DNA from 4 places in the Exiguobacterium sp. UBA7533 genome. Region 3 is predicted to be linked to each of the others. Evidence: riboswitches for the same ligand, from Rfam matches in the RefSeq annotation. Region 3 holds a riboswitch; each other region holds the start of a gene.

Region 1 (3,182 bases), on a different contig from region 3:
CATCAGACTGATTGCATTGAACAACTCTCGTTTGAAATTACCTAGACCTTTTTCTGATGCTGCCTGTCCTCCTGCTTTTCCCATGATAAATGTTCCGTGGACTGCTGCCTCAAACGCAGAATATCCTGCACCAAGAAAACTCGCAATCAAAGAAGCTGTCATACACCCCGTACCTGTGACGTCTCCGAGACGCGGCGTACCTACTTGTAGTTCCACTTCGCGCATGCCATCCGTGATGTAGTCGATTGGACCTGTGACGACAATGACGGACTTTTGTTTACGAGCGAATGCACGAATGATTTCTCGATCCATGATCTCATCACTAGCAGCATCGACTCCTTTTGTTCGTCCATTCTCCCCAAGCAATGTCTTGATTTCTGAAGCATTTCCTTTAACGACCGTACATCCGAGTCTACTCAATTCTTTTGAAAAGGACGTACGCAATGATGTAGCTCCCGCTCCAACTGGATCAAGGATGATCGGAACGTTCAAGCGTCTCGCTTCGCTTGCGGCGAGTCGTTGAGCTGCTTGCATGTCTGCATCAATTGTTCCAATGTTCAAGACAAGAGCTTGCGCAAGTCGAACCATCTCTTCCACTTCGCGAATATCCTCCGCCATGACTGGAGATGCGCCAACGGCGAGTGTGACATTGGCGCAATCATTGATCGTGACTGTGTTCGTCAAATGATGAATGAGTGGTTTGTGTTTAAGAATGGTCGTAAACATGTGTATCCCTCCAAAGTGAATGAAAATGATGTGTCGGTCCAATCCCTTGTCCGAGAGCAAATCCATGACGAATCGCCTCTGTAACATACTTCTTGGCCTGACGTACACTGTCCGGTAAAGCTTCTCCAAGTGCCATCCGTGCCGCAATCGCTGCAGATAAGGTACAGCCTGTTCCATGAGTATGTTGATTATCTAACCGATCTGATGTGAAACGGTATTCCTCTTGCCCGTCCCATAATAAATCCGTGGCAGCTCCCGGTAGATGTCCACCTTTTAGCAAGACGGCTCCAGTCTTCATAGCCAACTGATGCATCGCCAGTCGCATCTCCTCTAGATTAGTAACTGACTGCCCTGTTAAGCGCTCTGCTTCCGGTAAATTTGGTGTGACGAGTGTCGCAAGTGGCAGTAACTCCGCGATTAGTGCTTCCTCTGCCTCCGTCCGCAATAGGGCATGCCCGCCTTTTGCGACCATGACAGGGTCTAGTATGATCGGAACTGTCTGTTTGCGAAGATGTGTTGCAATGACGTGAATCGTTTGTGCATTCGAGACCATACCGATTTTGATAGCATCCACACGAATATCTGAAAAGATTGAAGCTAATTGGGCATCAACGATTTCCGATGATAACTCTTCTACTGCTTGAACGCCCAGTGTATTTTGAGCCGTTACCGCCGTCAAAACACTCATCCCATAAACGCCCAATGCCGAAAATGTCTTTAAATCTGCCTGAATTCCAGCTCCACCACCGGAGTCAGATCCCGCAATCGTCAATACATGTTTCATATTTTTCTCACCTTTCCATCGAGCAATGTAAGGGAGTTGTTACCGACAAAAAAAAGCGTCGACCGCTGTAAAAAAGCAGTCGACGCTATACGAAATCGTTATCCAACCATTTCGGTATTCGTTCGGCTCAACTTTCCTACGCTGGTATTATCCAGTTCAGGTAATAGGGTCGAAAACAGATTGGTTTTCCTCTCAGCCGGATTCCTCCAGCTCCCCTAGTTGCTCAAGTATTCATTTCGCCTTAACTGTAGCATAGCGGCAAGAAAAAAACGAGCCGAAGCTCGTTTTGAATTATAGGTATGCTAATGGATTAACTGCATTCAGAGGAGAAGAGGCACTGTACTGATAGCCTCCGACATGTAGTTCGAAATGCAAGTGTGGTCCTGTTGAATTCCCAGTACTACCAAGTGTTCCAACTTGCTGACCTTGAGAAACTGTTTGTCCTGCATGAACAGATAATGAACTCATATGAGCGTAGACTGTCGTATAGACTTTCCCGTCAAGGAAGTGAGAAATCATGACGTGATTTCCATAAGGCCCACCACCTGAAGCTGTAATGACCGTTCCAGCTGCTGCTGCGACGATTGGTGAGCCGACCGAACCACTGAAATCGACACCATTATGGAACGTATAGCCGTTCGCACCGCTTGCTGGTCCAAACCCTTGTGATACGCCACCAGAAGATGGACGAACGAATTTCCCACCGCTCGAAACAACGGGTGGGGCAACTGAAGTAGGTGATTCTGAACTCTTACCTGCTTGTTTTGCTGCTTGAGCATTCGCTTTAGCGGCTTTTTCAGCTGCTGCTTTCTCGGCTGCTGCTCTTTCAGCCGCTGCTTTAGCTGCTGCCTTCGCTGCCGCAATCGCACGTTCTTGAGCTTCAAGTGTGGCTTGTAGTTCTTTCGCGTCTAGAAGTTCTGTCGTAAACTTCGTCTTACCTTTTCGTAATTTTTTAAGCGTAGCACTGCGTTCTTTCATTTGAACTTTCAACGCTTTTTTTTGTTCGATTAATGTTTTCTTCTCTTCAACCTGCTCCGCCTTTTTTTCAACGAGCGCTTGTTTTGCTTCCGCTAGCTTTTGTTGGGTTGCGATGTAATCCGAAATCATTTTATCATCTTGCTCCGCGATTTTTTTCCCTGCCATGACACGACTAAATAAATCACCTAAATCCTTCGATCCAAAAATGACTTCTTCCCATTTGATTGAGTTTCCATCGTTTTCTTGGAAGACACGTAGACGATCACCGAGTAGTTCTTCTTGTTTTTTCAACATCTCTTCGTAGCGAACGATGTCTGCTTTTAATTCATCAATTCGCAAATTCAATTTCTCGATTTGTTTATTTTTTTCGGAAATCTGAAAAATCTTTTCGTTGATCGCTGCATCGATTCGATTGATTTGACGTTGTTCTTTCGAAATTTTCGACTCTTGTTTTTTAATTGCTTTTTCTAATTTACGTTGTTCTGCGGCATTTTCAGCCTTTTTTTCTTTGATCGTTGCTGCCGCAATTGGTTGTGTTCCTGTTATAAGTAATGCTCCTAAAACAATGGTAGAAATTAGTTTTTTTAGCATATATCGTTTTCCTCACTTATGTTTTTCATATTTTATTATAGTATTCAAGTTTCTCTCATATCTGAAATAGATTATAGCACCCTAATCGTTTCAAAAAAATTTC
Region 2 (3,182 bases), 360 kb from region 3:
GAACGACCGTTTGATTGTAAGCTCCGCGGTCGATGATCTGTCGGTTCTGTTCGACGATGACAAGTTTTTCCCCTAAGCCAAGTTGCGTGAGCATGTCCTCAATCGTCTCAATCTGTTCAATGGTGTGGTAGTTGCCGTTAATCGTAATGTTCATCGAACTTCCTCCTTTAGGGTCAACCGTAATGTGTTTGCCAAAACTTCCGCTGTCGCCGGTGCGAGTAATATGCCATGCCGATGATGCCCCGTCCCTATAAAGATCCGCCGGGACGAATCAGCGACTCCGATATATGGCAAGCCGGACTCTGTTTGTGGTCGTACGCCTGACCAGACTTCTTCGATGACAGCATCACGGATCGGTGGATAGAGACGCTCTGCTGCTTGAAGCAGTGACGTGACTCCTGCGACACTAACACCGATCGTCTCGTCGTGCGGTAGTTCGGTCGCACCGATCAATATCCGTCCGTCCGCTTTCGGTACGAGGTAGACGGCGTCATCAAACAGGATCGAGCGTAATGGCTGACCTGCGAGACGGACTGCGAGACATTCCCCTTTGACACCATACGTCGCTATCGAAATACCCGCTGTATCGAGCAAGGCTTGGGACCCGCGTCCGGCAGCAATCGTCACCGTTCGTCCCGTCCACGTTCCCGTGTTCGACTCAACCCTAATGAAATCATTACTCTCCTCGATTCGCGTGACGTCCACCTGTTCTTCGATTGGTACCCCACGATTTCGTAAAGCATGCATCAATGCAGTCGTTAGTCGTCGCGGATCGATTTGACCGACCGATGGAAATAAGTATTCTTGCCCATTTTGTTTCAATAAAAATGGTTGTTCCCGGTAGCCACAATCGATCCCGGTCTCGCGCGTGAGGCGTCGCGCAAGTAACGGATACAGACGGCGACTTCGCGCGGCAAGCGTATGCAATTCTTCTCTCAGCTCGATGTCCGTCGCAAGCATCCCGGCAGCCGCCCGACTCGTCCCTTGTCCGCATGTTCCGCGATCAAGGACAAGAACGGATTCGTTCTGACAAGCGAGACTGTAAGCAAGCGTCAAACCGATGACTCCACCACCGATGATGATGTGATCCGTCATACCCGTACCCCCTGATAACGCTGAATGGCAGCATGCGGGTCCGCTTGACCGAGAATACCGGATAAGACGGCGATTCCGCTTGCACCGGTCGCTGCGATCTCAGGAATGTGATCAGGAGTGATCCCGCCGATTGCGATGACTGGTTTCGTCGTGAAAGTGACAACTTGCTTCAAGGCATCGATCCCTCGCGGTGGCACGTTTGGTTTCGACGCTGTCGGATAAATATGACCGTACAGCAGTCGGTCGGCTCCTTCCGCTTCCGCTGCAAGTGCTTCTGCCAGAGAGTGGACGGATTTCCCGATGATGAGATTCGGAAAGTGTCGCCGAACATCGCAGACACGTAAGGAACGTCGCGTCAATTGCACACCGATGCCAGCGACATGGGCGACGTCGACCCGGTCGTGAACGGTTAATTGATCAGACGAATACCCTTTTGCAAGGAGCGCGTCAATCAGATCTAACAATTCTGTTGCCGACAAATTTGGTTCTCGAAGATGAAGCTGGTCCGTATATGGTTGAAGCGATTGAAAGGTTTCCACTCCATCGCGTGGATTGATGGATCCCGTCGAAATCAGATGTAGACGCATCATGTTCTTCCTTTCCATACGAAAAAGGACCACTCCCGATGTTGAAGGGAGTGGTCCGAAAATGCGCTGAAGCGCTAAGGATATCTAAGGTTTCGAGCCACTTCCCTCCGCTAGTACGAACTAGATCAGGTTCAAAGGGTCCGGATACTTCCGTCTCAGTCTGCTGCGAGACTCCCCTAGTGTCTTTTCGTGTTTAATTGGCTTGCCCCATTAGTCTAGCATGAGTCGCTTTGCTTCGCTAGTCCTAGTTGAGCGCTTCCACTTGCTGAACAAGCTCCGATTTCGTCGGTCGCTGTTGCTTCTGGCTATCGGCATAGGTCTGCTTCAGCTTTAAGATCCGCATCACTTTAGCATCGAGCATCTCTGACGACAACGTTTTTTCTTTAACGGCTTGCATCACTTCGGTGTGGACCTTCGGATAGGCACCTGCTTCCGAAAACATCGCCATATCAGCTCCATTGACAAGTGCCTGGCGTGCCGCTTCCGCGAGACCATATCGTTTCGTGATCGCTCCCATGACAAGGTCATCCGTGATGATGACACCCTTGAATCCGAGTTGTTGACGCAAAAGGTCAGTCAAGATCGGCTTCGAGAGCGAAGATGGATTTTGATCGTCATACGCGGGATAGAGAATATGGGCGACCATCACCATCTCGGCGCCCTCTTGAATCGCTTCTTGGAACGGTAACAGTTCCGTTCGCTTCAGTTCTTCCTTTAATGCTGTCACTCTCGGCAAACCGACATGGGAATCGACACTCGTATTGCCGTGACCGGGAAAATGTTTGACGACCGGAATCGTTCCCGTCTCTTGCATCCCATGCATCAGGGCCGTACCGAGAGTCGCGACGGTCTTCGGATCAGCACTTAACGCACGGTCGCCGATGATTGGATTGTTCGGATTGCTATTGACGTCAAGGACCGGTGCGAAGTCCATGTTGAACCCATAAAATCGTGACAGGTGACCGAGCGTACGTCCGACATCTTCCATTTTTGCAGCATCTGCACCTTGCGCCATCCGTTGACTCGTCGGGAGACGTAATCGTTGATCCGGTACCCGGCTGACCCGTCCGCCCTCTTCATCAACCCCGACGAAAACATACGGTTTTTGGTTCGTTTCTTGAATGGCACGCGTGAACGTCAAGAGTTGATCTTCTGACGTAATATTCCCACCAAGCAGTAAGACCCCACCGATCGCATGCGTCTGCAACAATTTCCGGTCAGCTGCTGAAAGTTCCGTTCCAGCAACTCCGATATAGAGCAATTGATCGATCTTTTCTGACGTCGACATCGCTTCAAGTTGCTGCTTTAATCGTGCTTGTTGTTGTTCTTCCTTTGTCGGCTCAGGCTTTGATTTCTTCGCCTCCGTCGGTTGCTTCGTTGCTGGTTGTGATGGTTTCGTTGGTTCCGTCGTCTCCTGCGCACACCCTGCAAGCAACAGGCAACCGATCAGTGCTACTTTCTTCACAAAGGATCCTCGCTCCGGACACCATTGATGGAATA
Region 3 (3,182 bases):
TTCTCATACGCTGGTTGCAAATTCGTCACGACTGTTTCCGGGAAAGCGATTGGTGGTTTACCGGGTCTTGCGTTCATTGGTCACGCAGATCGCGTCCTACCTTCTCTCTGTATTCCCCGTTATCTGGATTTAGGACTCTATGCGGAAGGGGTTGCCTTTTCCGGCTCGTCGAACCTGTTGCTTGCCTGTCAGGCAGCGCTTGATGCCCTCGATCTTAATCAAGCAGCAATCAAGATGACCTATCTCGAACAAGCCGTCCGCGCAACTGGATTCCAACTCCTCGCACAACAAGAAGCACAAGCGCCGGGAATACTGACGATCGTTCATCCGTCCGCAACCGATTTAGGCGACGCTCTGCGCATTCAGGGGTATCACGTCCAGTACGAAAGCGACTATCTCGTTTACAATCAGTGGCTTCAAATTTCGACGATGGGACAGACGACGATGCGGCAAATTGAACGTCTCGTTCGTGTTTTAGTTCGTGAAAATCAACGAATCATCATAAAGAATGAAAAAAACGAAAGACCTCTCAACCCCTGATTTCAAGCGGTTTGGAGGTCTTTCGACTTCAAAAAGATAAAAAAGAGGTTTATGGATTTAAAACATAGGGGTATAAACTCATTAGCACCGCATCAAACCGGTGACTTACTCACACATGTTTCTCAATATCAGCGTAATGACCTGGGAGAGAAATGCAAAGTCACGAAAGCGTCAGATTCATGAGAGTCTGAAACCGATTGTCTTAGCATGATTCATATTGTTCAGGATTCGTCCTGCTCCTACATTCATTACCTTTTGAGGGCTATACCAAATTCAAGGGGGAAATGAACATGTCAGTTAATTTAACAGCCGAAAAACGCGAGGTACGTCCACGCTCACTCCGTAAACAATTGCGTCATGAAGGAAAAGCTCTTGGCGTCGTGTATGGTTACAAAGTGGAAAGTACACCAATCGCATTTGAAGAAAAAGAATTGCTTAAAATCGTCCGAGAAAACGGTGAAAATGTCTTGATTTCACTCAAACTCGATGGTAAAAATATTAACGTCTTGATCAATCGCCGTGATATGGATGTCTTCACACCAACAGTCGATCACGTTGAATTCATCGCCGTGAAAATGGATGAAGAAACAGAAGTCGAAGCAGACGTTGTACTCGTTGGCGAAGCAGCCGGTGCAAAAGTTGGTGGCTTCCTATCACAAACACTCTTTAAAGTAACAGTCGCCGCTACACCAGATAAATTACCAGAGAACGTCGAAGTCGACGTCACGAACCTCGAAATCGGCGATTCGATTTCTGTAGCCGATCTTCCAGAACAAAAAGATTTCCGCATCGTTACAGAAGGCGATATTCAAGTCGCAGCTGTCGTCGAATCGACACTCGAGCAGGATCTTGAAGAAATCGAGGAAGCAGAGGCACAAGCAGAAGCTGGCGAAGACAACGAAGCGGAAGCAACAGAAGCGTCTTCAGAAGAAACAGCTGAAGAGAACGAAGACAATAAATAAGTCATTTAACGATACGCCCTTTGCGGCGTATCGTTTTTTTGTGTCTTGACAACAGACGCTGGATTGCCTAAAGTGAACAGCGTATCACCTATTACCATATCCACTAGGGGAGCCCAATTGGCTGAGACGATTCACTTCGGACCCTTCGAACCTGATCTAGTTCATACTAGCGTAGGAAAGTGGAGCGATCACATCCAATGACTCCTGCTGCGCGCAGTTTTTCTGAGGACCGCTCTCTTTTTTACGGAGGGCGGTCTTTTTTGGCGTCTCCCCCATTCAAAGGAGGACGTATCTAATGCAACACTGGAAAATGAAAGAAATCATGGTCATGATGATGCTCGCCGTCGCTTGCGGCGTCATCTATCTTGGTTGGTCAACACTCTGGTTACCGATCTCAGCGATCTTCGGTCCTGTCGGTGCCAACTGGATGTTTGGCATCTGGATCATTGCGAGTCCGCTCGTCGCAGCAATCATTCAAAAGCCAGGTGCCGCTTTAATTGCGGAAGTCGTCGCGGCAGCCGTCGAACTGTTCACAGGTAGTCATTTTGGTTTATCCGCTCTTCTGATCGGAGTCTGCCAAGGACTTGGTGCGGAACTCGTCTTCGCGATGACGCGTTACCGTCATTATGACACATGGACCTTGATGTTATCGGGTGTTGGAGCCGCGATTGGTAGCATCGTTTATAGTCTAATCGCGAACGGATTCGGTTACTACACAACGACGACGTTGCTTGCGACAACTGGCTTACAATTGATCAGCGGCGCATTACTCGGTGGCTTGCTTGCAGCCATTCTCGTCCGTCGCCTTGTTGCGACTGGTGTCTTGAACGGGTTTGCGGCAGGAAGTGCGAAACGAGAAATCGCATGATTACTGTCGACGACCTCAGCATCCGCTATCCCGGTCAGATGAAATCGGTGCTCAATCATGTATCGCTGACGATTGAGCAAGGGACGACCCTTCTGCTCGGACGAAGTGGGAGTGGCAAGACGACATTACTTCATGCCCTTGCCGGACTGACACCGGAAACGATTGAAGTCGAACAGACTGGTACCGTTACCCGGTCCGGTTCGGTCGGAATCTTGTTTCAAAATCCAGAAGAACAGTTCTGCATGGAGACGATCGGACGCGAAATCGCTTTTAGTTTAGAAAATCGCTCGATTCCGCGCGTGGAGATGGATGAACGAATTGAACGCTTACTCGCACTCGTCGGTCTCCCCCTCCCCTTCTCGACACCGATCGCGAGTCTATCCGGTGGAATGAAACAGCGTCTCGCGCTCGCAGCGGTCCTAGCACTTGAGCCGACGATCTTATTACTCGATGAACCAACGGCTCAGATTGATCCAATCGGACAACATGAGCTGATGGCGTTGATTTTTCGGATTCAAAAAGAACACGATTTAACGATCGTCTTGATCGAACACCAACTCGATGTCTGTTTGTCGTACGTCGACCAGGTCGTCTTGCTTGAGGACGGATCGATTACTGCGACAGCAGATCCACGGGATCTGTTCCCCCAAGATTACAAAGAGCTTCAAACGAAAGGTATTGCCGTTCCCTCTTTGTATCCGTATACGTTAGAGACATTACCCATAGATGGACCGCAAGCGGCGCGACTTCATGTGCCTTCCCCCGTCGCTACAGCTGGTCGCTCTTTGTTACACGTCGCTGCATTATCGACG
Region 4 (3,182 bases), on a different contig from region 3:
CGCATCGAAGAGAATCGAGAAGGAACGATCATACGCCTGCAGGGTGGCTTTTATGATGTCATGACACCAGAAGGAGAGGTCCGTTCACGGGCAAGAGGGAATTTCCGAAAACGCGGCATCAGTCCAGTCGTTGGAGACGAAGTCGTTCTTCATATCGAAAGTGAGACCGGGTATATTCTCGAAGTGAAGGAGCGGGACAACTTTTTAGTACGCCCGCCTGTCGCGAATATCGATCAAGCGTTGCTTGTCGTCTCGGCTGCAGAACCTGATTTTTCAGCGCACTTGCTCGATCGTTTCCTCGTCTTGATCGAAGCGAAGGAAATCCAACCCGTCATCCTGTTAACGAAGATGGACTTGCTTGATGATGTCAAAGGTCCTGCAGTTAGAGAGGCAATTGCCGCTTACCGGAAGATTGGTTATACGGTCATCGAGACATCAAGTGAGACATTGACAGGTGTTGAACAAGTCCGTCCGTTACTGGCCGGGAAAACGAGCGTTCTTGCCGGACAATCCGGTGTTGGGAAAAGTTCGCTCTTGAACGCACTTGAACCAACACTCGACTTAGAGACGAGTGCGATTTCGAAATCACTCGGACGTGGACGGCATACGACACGTCACGTCACGTTGATGCCACTTGCCGAAGGCTTGATTGCTGATACACCAGGTTTCTCGAACCTTGATTTTCCGTATGATATGGAAATCGAGGATGTACGGTGGAGTTTTCCTGAATTCGTGGCTGTACAGGACGAATGTAAGTATCGAGGATGTTTGCACTTGAATGAACCCGGATGTGCCGTCAAGGAAGCCGTCGAAGCACAAGAAATCATGTCCTCTCGTTATGAGAACTATGGTATGTTTATAGACGAAATCAAGAATCGAGCCCGGAGGTATTGAAGATGATTAAAATTGCACCATCTATCTTATCAGCAGATTTTGCGAATCTTGAGCGTGATGTCAAAGCAGTCGAGGCAGCAGGCGCGGACTATATCCATTTTGATGTCATGGACGGTCAGTTCGTACCGAATATCTCGTTTGGACTACCTGTGCTTAACAGCTTACGTCAAAAGACGGATATGATTCTCGATGTCCATTTGATGATCGACCAGCCAGAACGTTTCGTCGAGGATTTCGTCAAAGCAGGGGCGGACATCGTGACGTTCCACGTCGAAGCGACGAATCATGTCCATCGTGTCTTGCAACAAATCAAAGCAGCGGGCGCAAAGGCAGGAGTCGTCTTGAATCCCCATACGCCATTATCAACGATTGAACACGTCCTTGAGGATGTCGATATGGTCTTATTGATGACGGTCAATCCGGGCTTCGGTGGACAAGCCTTCATCGAGCGTGTCATGCCAAAACTCGCATCACTTGCGCAAATGAAAGCAGATCGCGGTCTGACATTTGAAATCGAGATTGACGGTGGCGTCAATCCGGAAACGGCAAAGCTTTGCATCGATAACGGTGCGAACGTTCTCGTCGCAGGATCAGCAATCTACAATGCACCAGATTATGCGGAAGCGATTACTAGCATTCGTCAAGGGGCTGCCGTATAATAAGAACGAGAAAACGAAATATGATGACCGCAAGGGGTGTCGCTTGAAAAGCGGCTGAGAGGAGTCTTTTAGACTTTAACCCTTCGAACCTGTTCCGTTCAAACGGACGTAGGGATGTGGCGCACGCAGGCAGTACGGCGTTCGTCGTACTGCCTTTTTGCGTCCTCTCGTACAATGAAGGAGGAAAATAGCATGAAACGGTTACAAATGATGATGGAAATTGCCATCTTCGCCAGTCTCGGAGTCGTCTTTGATTTACTGATTCCATTCAAAATGCCACAAGGTGGCTCGATCAGCTTAGCGATGTTACCGATCTTCGTCATGGCATTTCGCCACGGGGTCGTCGGAGGGGTCGTCACGGGAGCGCTTGTCGGTACGATTCAATTGATGTTCGCTCCACAAGTCTTGACGATCGTTCAACCGATGCTTGACTATACGATTGCGTATGGTGTCGTCGGATTAAGTGGTCTGTTCGCGCGTCAAGTCAGACTAGCCGCACGCAATGGACAAAAGAAAAGCTTGATGGCGTTCGTTCTCCTGGCGACGTTATTAGGCGCAGGACTCCGTTATATCTGTCATGTCATCAGTGGAATCGTCTTTTTTGCCGAGTATGCCGAAGGTCCAGTCGTACCGTATTCATTGATTTATAACGCGACATACATGGTACCGTCTTACGTTCTTTGTGGTGTCGTTGCGGGTCTTTTATTTACGACTGCGCCACGCTTACTCCGTTATTCGGCACGAGGCGTCTGAGATGCGGGCGATTCTCGTCTGTGCCGGTCCGCGAGAAGAAGCGCCGGATTTACGGACGTTTTGTCAGCCAGGTGATTTTATCGTCGGTGTCGACGGTGGTGTTCAGACGATTGAATCGTTTGGGCTGACATGCGACCTGACGATTGGTGATTTTGATTCGCTTGGTTATGTACCAGAAGGGGCAATCGTTCATCCGGCCGAGAAAGATGAAACGGATCTCGAACTGGCACTTCGTACAGTCTCAGAGAAGAAACAGTTTGAGGATACCTTCATTATCGGGGCGACAGGTGGGCGGCTCGACATGACCGTCCAAAATGTATATCTATTGAAGCGATACCCAGAGGCACGACTCGTGACGAAACGAGAAGAGGTACGATACTTGGCTGAGGGAACGTATGCAGTCGAAGCAGGGAGCTATCATTATCTTTCGTTCATTCCACTCGTACCATCGACTTTAAGCTTATCCGGAGTCAAATATCCACTTGATGCACATCCAGTACCGGTCGGAGGTTCCTTGACCGTCAGTAATGAATGGTGTGCGTCAGAAGCGAAGGTAGAGCTCCATCAAGGAGAACTATTGATGATGCGGACGCTTAAGGAATAGCACAATCATAGGAAAGAGGCCGTGGATGACTCCGCGGCCTCTTTTTAGATGAAATTATTCTTCGAGTTGAGAAGGGGCGACACGGATGTCGCTTTGAGCGGATAGATGTTTTCCTTTGACGAAGAGATGATAACTTCCCCACATGACAAGGAAGAAAGGAACACCGATGTATAGAGCGATTCGTTGATCCGCTTGAAACGCAAGACTGACGAGGACGACGACGTTAAGTGTCAACGAAATCAGTGGTAACACCGGATAGAGTGGTGTCTTGA

The links. Region 3 has a riboswitch for thiamine pyrophosphate ahead of B2U10_RS08715 (ECF transporter S component). Riboswitches for the same ligand answer to the same signal wherever they lie in the genome.
Region 1: it holds a riboswitch for thiamine pyrophosphate, as region 3 does, so the genes downstream of both, thiD (bifunctional hydroxymethylpyrimidine kinase/phosphomethylpyrimidine kinase) here and B2U10_RS08715 (ECF transporter S component) in region 3, are expected to answer to the same signal.
Region 2: it holds a riboswitch for thiamine pyrophosphate, as region 3 does, so the genes downstream of both, B2U10_RS10695 (thiamine phosphate synthase) here and B2U10_RS08715 (ECF transporter S component) in region 3, are expected to answer to the same signal.
Region 4: it holds a riboswitch for thiamine pyrophosphate, as region 3 does, so the genes downstream of both, thiT (energy-coupled thiamine transporter ThiT) here and B2U10_RS08715 (ECF transporter S component) in region 3, are expected to answer to the same signal.

The regions. Positions count from the first base shown of each region.
Region 1 covers NZ_DLMP01000011.1:118,537-121,718, forward strand. Annotated here, with positions in the region: gene thiM (hydroxyethylthiazole kinase) at 1-726, opposite strand, end outside; gene thiD (bifunctional hydroxymethylpyrimidine kinase/phosphomethylpyrimidine kinase) at 707-1,510, opposite strand; TPP riboswitch at 1,627-1,737, opposite strand; gene B2U10_RS12145 (murein hydrolase activator EnvC family protein) at 1,802-3,079, opposite strand.
Region 2 covers NZ_DLMP01000005.1:595,113-598,294, forward strand. Annotated here, with positions in the region: gene thiS (sulfur carrier protein ThiS) at 1-154, opposite strand, end outside; gene B2U10_RS10690 (FAD-dependent oxidoreductase) at 151-1,095, opposite strand; gene B2U10_RS10695 (thiamine phosphate synthase) at 1,092-1,685, opposite strand; TPP riboswitch at 1,768-1,870, opposite strand; gene nagZ (beta-N-acetylhexosaminidase) at 1,927-3,147, opposite strand; gene B2U10_RS10705 (OsmC family protein) at 3,144-3,182, opposite strand, start outside.
Region 3 covers NZ_DLMP01000005.1:238,966-242,147, reverse strand. Annotated here, with positions in the region: gene B2U10_RS08725 (GNAT family N-acetyltransferase) at 1-540, shown strand, start outside; gene B2U10_RS08720 (50S ribosomal protein L25/general stress protein Ctc) at 831-1,502, shown strand; TPP riboswitch at 1,598-1,697, shown strand; gene B2U10_RS08715 (ECF transporter S component) at 1,798-2,370, shown strand; gene B2U10_RS08710 (ABC transporter ATP-binding protein) at 2,367-3,182, shown strand, end outside.
Region 4 covers NZ_DLMP01000001.1:147,492-150,673, reverse strand. Annotated here, with positions in the region: gene rsgA (ribosome small subunit-dependent GTPase A) at 1-894, shown strand, start outside; gene rpe (ribulose-phosphate 3-epimerase) at 897-1,553, shown strand; TPP riboswitch at 1,576-1,685, shown strand; gene thiT (energy-coupled thiamine transporter ThiT) at 1,746-2,306, shown strand; gene B2U10_RS00775 (thiamine diphosphokinase) at 2,308-2,910, shown strand; gene B2U10_RS00770 (amino acid permease) at 2,965-3,182, opposite strand, start outside.